Regions from separate parts of the Staphylococcus sp. MZ3 genome, predicted to be linked through region 2. Evidence: riboswitches for the same ligand, from Rfam matches in the RefSeq annotation. Region 2 holds a riboswitch; the other holds the start of a gene.

Region 1 (3,219 bases), 1.1 Mb from region 2:
TAGGTCGTCTTTTTGTGTAGTTTTTCTAATAGAAAATAGACATAGATTGCAAAACGATTACATAAAAAATTGCAAATGAAAAACATTTTTACTGTCATGACAATTCTCGATAGAATCATATTTGAAATTATGGGGGATTTCGTTGTAATCACTGTGTAAAAAACAAGGCTATTTTTTTATTTTGTTGTAACCTGCACGGATTTTATAGATGTTACAGTAGTCTCTGTAAAACTTTTAGAGAAACAAATTACTTGTAGGAGGATTTTAAGATTATGAAGAAAACATTACTCGCATCATCATTAGCAGTAGGTTTAGGAATCGTAGCAGGAAATGCAGGTCACGAAGCCCATGCAAGTGAAGCGGACTTAAATAAAGCATCTTTAGCGCAAATGGCGCAATCAAATGATCAAACATTAAATCAAAAACCAATTGAAGCTGGGGCTTATAATTATACATTTGACTATGAAGGGTTTACTTATCACTTTGAATCAGATGGTACACACTTTGCTTGGAATTACCATGCAACAGGTGCTAATGGAGCAGACATGAGTGCACAAGCACCTGCAACTAATAATGTTGCACCATCAGCTGTTCAAGCAAATCAAGTACAATCACAAGAAGTTGAAGCACCACAAAATGCTCAAACTCAACAACCACAAGCATCAACATCAAACAATTCACAAGTTACTGCAACACCAACTGAATCAAAAGCATCAGAAGGTTCATCAGTAAATGTGAATGCTCATCTAAAACAAATTGCTCAACGTGAATCAGGTGGCAATATTCATGCTGTAAATCCAACATCAGGTGCAGCTGGTAAGTATCAATTCTTACAATCAACTTGGGATTCAGTAGCACCTGCTAAATATAAAGGTGTATCACCAGCAAATGCTCCTGAAAGTGTTCAAGATGCCGCAGCAGTAAAATTATATAACACTGGTGGCGCTGGACATTGGGTTACTGCATAAGCCATTTATGCATAGCTAATCAATAGTTATATAAGTAACTTTTAGATTGGAATATATCGGGGAATTCTCGATATGTTCCAGTCTTTTTTATTTCGCAAATATATGTCATTATACAGGCTGGGACATAAATCAATGTTCTATGCTCTACGAAGTTATATTGGCAGTAGTTGACTGAACGAAAATGCGCTTGTAACAAGCTTTTTCCAACTCTAGTCAACCTTGCCGGCGGGGCCCCAACACAGAGAAATTGGATTCCCAATTTCTACAGACAATGCTAGTTGGGGTGGGACGACGAAATAAATTTTGCGAAAATATCATTTCTGTCCCACTCCCAACTGAGCAACAATAATTGAAAATGTTGAAACCGTTTGCTAAGATTAATTTGCAATTGAATACTAAGGAACTACTAGGGGAGCCTAATGATATGGCTGAGATGAATTGTTCAGACCCTTATGACCTGATTTGGTTAGTACCAACGTAGGAAAGTAGTTATTGAAGTGATGGGGCTAGTATAGCAACATTGCCATCAAACTACTTTCATGTTGGAAGTAGTTTTTTTATTTAGGGAGGATTTTTAACAATGGAATTTTCACAAAAATTGTACCAAGCTGCAAAGCCAATCATTAATGATATTTATGAAGATGATTTTATTCAGAAGATGTTATCCGGAGATATAGGAGCTGACGCATTACGCCATTACTTAAAAGCTGATGCTGCGTATTTAAAAGAATTTACAAACTTATATGCATTGCTAATTCCAAAAATGAACAACATGGATGATGTGAAATTTTTGATAGAGCAAATTGATTTTATGGTAGAAGGTGAAGTGTTAGCGCATGATATTTTAGCACAAATTGTTGGTGAACCTTATGAAGAAATTATTAAAACTAAAGTTTGGCCACCAAGTGGCGACCATTACATTAAGCACATGTATTTCCAAGCGCATAGTCGTGAAAATGCTATTTATACAATTGCTGCAATGGCACCTTGTCCATATATTTATGCAGAAATAGCTAAGCGCTCTCAAAGTGATCATAAGCTTAATAGAGAAAAAGATACGGCAAAATGGTTTGATTTTTATAGTACTGAAATGGATGACATAATTAACGTATTTGAGGCATTAATGAATAAATTAGCCGAATCAATGTCTGACAAGGAATTGGAACAAGTAAAGCAAGTATTTTTAGAAAGTTGCATACATGAGCGTCGATTTTTCAATATGGCTATGACACTAGAACAATGGGAATTTGGAGGAAAAGTAAATGATTAAACCTAAAATAGCATTAACCATTGCAGGTACTGATCCAACAGGTGGTGCCGGCGTAATGGCTGATTTAAAATCATTTCATTCATGTGGTGTATATGGTATGGGCGTCGTTACAAGTATTGTTGCTCAAAATACATTGGGCGTACAACATATTCATAATTTAAATCATCAATGGGTAGATGAACAACTTGATAGTGTCTTCAACGATACCTTACCGCATGCTATTAAAACGGGGATGATTGCTACAGCAGATACTATGGAAACGATTCGTCATTATTTAATGCAACATGAATCTATTCCATATGTAATTGATCCTGTTATGTTGGCGAAAAGCGGTGATTCATTAATGGATAATGACACAAAGCAAAACTTGCAGCATACGTTATTGCCATTAGCTGACGTAGTAACACCGAATTTACCAGAAGCTGAAGAAATAACGGGACTAACCATTGATAGTGAAGAAAAAATTATGCAGGCTGGCCGCATCTTTATTAATGAGATTGGTAGTAAAGGTGTCATCATTAAAGGCGGCCATTCAAATGATACTGATATAGCAAAAGATTATTTATTTACTAACGAAGGTGTTCAAACATTTGAAAATGAACGATTTAAAACAAAACATACGCATGGAACAGGGTGTACATTTTCAGCAGTTATAACGGCAGAACTTGCAAAAGGTAGACCATTATTTGAGGCTGTACACAAGGCTAAAAAGTTTATTTCAATGAGTATACAATATACGCCTGAAATCGGCCGTGGTAGAGGTCCAGTGAATCATTTTGCATATTTAAAGAAAGAGGGATTAGACGATGAATTATCTAAATAAAATACGTATTGAAAACCCATTAACAATTTGTTATACAAACGATGTAGTTAAAAATTTTACAGCGAATGGTTTATTAAGTATTGGTGCTAGCCCTGCAATGAGTGAAGCTCCCGAAGAAGCTGAAGAATTTTACAAAGTTGCACAAGCGCTATTAATCA
Region 2 (3,219 bases):
TTGTTTCAAGTGAATTTTAGTTTGATTCGTGACATTCCCTTTACTTGTTCTTGATAATTCTGGCTCCTCTTCACCTAATTCTTGCTTTGTTAAAGGTAAAGCTCGGCGCAAGAACAAGAAATTCCAAATAGCCATTTGACCAAGTAACCACATAATTATAAAGAAAGCATTGACACTTAAGATATCAATTGACTCTATTTCATTAGCATCAATTCTGCCATACAATGCAATTTGTGTAATTAAGTAACTTATACCATAACTCACAATTATCCACATGAAATGATTTTTTACATTTTCCTGATTCAATTCATCTTTATAGACGATATATCCTATATGAATTGTAAATGGAATAATGAAAATCACTGCAAAGAATCCATAAACTTGAGTCATTAATATAAGAGTAATAATAAAGTACATGATACCGATAACTAAGAAAAAGATAGAAATATCATAGTCATACTTAATAGTTCTAAGTAATGTATGACCAATCAACATAACTAAAATACCGAATATAATTATCACAATTGCACTAACTATAGGGAAATTACCTATAAATCGACTCATTACTTTAATAATTTCACTGAAAAATGCATTCAGAAATTCCCACACATTATGAACATGTGTATCAACTTTTTTACCACCATTTAATTGTTTAATTAATGGCAAGTTAATTAAAATAATGAGACCAGTGAAGAGTGAAACGATACCGATTAAATAGCTAAAAATAATTTCGGCGTGTTTCCTAAGAAAAGACATTATGTTCACCTCAAAATCATTATATATTAATCTAATGTTGTTGTCTTTAGATAAATGAATAAATAGTGCTATAGACTTAGAAAAGTTTAACGAAAGTACAACCGGGTAAGATTTATATATAAATAATTATCCAATTTGGGAGGAATTAATCATGTCTAATGAAAATCAAAATAAAAAAGCAGCAGAAAAAGCTAAAGAAGTTGAAGAAAAATTAAAAGATAAAAAAGAAGAAAAAACAGAAGATATTAATCAAACAAAACAAGATATCCAAGATACACTAAATTAATTTAAATCCCCTTACAACTTTTAGTTGTTAGGGGATTTTATGCATGTGCTCGGCACATGTATCCCTCTCCTTCCTTACAACTTTTAGTTGTTAGGGGATTTTATGCATGTGCTCGGCACATGTATCCCTCTCCTTCCTTACAACTTTTAGTTGTTAGGGGATTTTATGCATGTGCTCGGTGCATGTATCCCTCTTTTACCTTACAACTTTTAGTTGTTAGGGGATTTTATGCATGTGCTCGGTGCATGTATCCCTCTTTTACCTTACAACTTTTAGTTGTTAGGGGCTTTTTTGCATGTGCTCGGTGCATGTATCCCTCTTTTACCTTACAACTTTTAGTTGTTAGGGGCTTTTTTGCATGTGCTCGGCGCATGTATCCCTCTTTTACCTTACAACTTTTAGTTGTTAGGGGCTTTTTTGCATGTGCTCGGCGCATGTATCCCTCTTTTACCTTACAACTTTTAGTTGTTAGGGGCTTTTTTGCATGTGCTCGGCGCATGTATCCCTCTTTTACCCTACAAACTATAATTCGTAAGCCATTATGCACGGGTTCTTCACTGTTGTTAAAGAGGTATGATTGATAAGTATCCCTCTTCATTTATCAGCTCAATCTTATTACATGTCACATATTTTTATATCTTTAATTACTAACATTCCTACTACATCTCCAATTTAAATCCAATGCTAATATTATAAATTTTAAATCGAATTAAACGAAATTTCATGAAGACAACCTATTGACATAAGTTTACAAACGTCTTACAGTATAATTAATTAAATAAATCGCACACACTAGGGGTGTTTTATACTGAGATGAGGCTTGCCCTCAAACCCTTTGAACCTGATCTAGCTTGAACTAGCGTAGGAAAGTGTTACTATACATATGTTTTACTAATATATATTGTGAACGCATAACTTTCCTATGGATGGTTGTGCGTTTTTTTATTAGGAGGATGTAAAAATGTCAAAAGGTTTAAAGCTATCTGAAATACTAGTAACCGTACTTATTTCAGTAGTATTCGCAGTTATTTACAATTTATGGTGGTTTGTTTACAATGGTGTGCAAGCTACAGGCCTTCACCTCGAACAATTAACAAACGGGGTTTGGTTCATGGCAGCGATTGTCTGCTATCTAATTATTCCAAAACCAGGTATTGCTTTACTGGCTGAATTTGCTGCAGGTGCCGGCGAAACTATCATTATGGGTCGTTTCGATATTCCGACAATCGTTTACGCTTTCATACAAGGTTTAGCGTGTGAACTTGTCTTTGCAATTTTTAAATATCAATCTCGTTCAGTTATGGTAGCTATGTTAGCAGGTTTTTGTACAGCAATCGCGGCTTTCCCTATAGATTATTTCTATGGTTATTTAAATGAAGTTGCAGGTTGGAACTTAACATTATTCATCGTATTTAGATTAATTAGTGGTGCAGTAGTCGCCGGCGTCCTATCTTACCTTTTAGTAAAAGCTTTAGATAAGACAGGCGTAACAAAATTATTTAGACCAGCTGCTAAAGAAGATTACGACAACTTATAAGAGGAGCATTCAGAGTGTTAAAAGTAAGTGATTTACGATTAAAATATCCAAGTGGTCAGCGTAAAATTTTCGATCATTTAAATATCACTATTCAAGACAAAGAAAAAGTACTTTTACTCGGTCCTTCTGGTTGCGGTAAAAGTACACTTCTGAATGTATTAAGTGGTATTGTTCCTAATTTAATTGAATTACCTATGAAATATGATGAACTAATCGTTGACCCATTAAGTGGCGTTATTTTCCAAGACCCTGATAGCCAGTTTTGTATGCCAAAAGTATACGAAGAACTTGCATTCGTTTTAGAAAATAGACAAGTACCACGTGAAGACATGGATGCGTTAATTATCAATGCTTTAAATATGGTCAATTTAAATGTTACCCCTGAAACGTATATCAAAGATTTAAGTGGCGGGATGAAACAGAAATTGGCAATTGTTGAAACCATTCTTCAACAATCAAAAACATTGTTTTTAGATGAACCGACAGCAATGTTAGATGTTCAAGCAACAGAAGATTTATGGACTAAACTAATTGAACTTTGGGAAGATCAAACTGTTGTAATCGTTGAACATAAAGTTAAACACATCTGGAATCATGTCGACCGCGTCATTTTGATGGATTATAACGGAAATATCATTGC

The links. A riboswitch is a leader RNA that binds a small molecule or an ion and turns the genes downstream of it on or off. The one in region 2 is predicted to bind thiamine pyrophosphate.
Region 1: another riboswitch for thiamine pyrophosphate. It lies ahead of tenA (thiaminase II); the one in region 2 lies ahead of KI230_RS05255 (ECF transporter S component).

The regions. Positions count from the first base shown of each region.
Region 1 covers NZ_CP076026.1:2,146,551-2,149,769, reverse strand. The annotation lists gene sceD (lytic transglycosylase SceD) at 273-968, shown strand; TPP riboswitch at 1,367-1,469, shown strand; gene tenA (thiaminase II) at 1,549-2,238, shown strand; gene thiD (bifunctional hydroxymethylpyrimidine kinase/phosphomethylpyrimidine kinase) at 2,231-3,061, shown strand; gene thiM (hydroxyethylthiazole kinase) at 3,045-3,219, shown strand, end outside.
Region 2 covers NZ_CP076026.1:1,076,968-1,080,186, reverse strand. The annotation lists gene auxA (lipoteichoic acid stability factor AuxA) at 1-756, opposite strand, end outside; gene graF (glycopeptide resistance-associated protein GraF) at 908-1,042, shown strand; TPP riboswitch at 1,827-1,927, shown strand; gene KI230_RS05255 (ECF transporter S component) at 2,004-2,579, shown strand; gene KI230_RS05250 (ABC transporter ATP-binding protein) at 2,594-3,219, shown strand, end outside.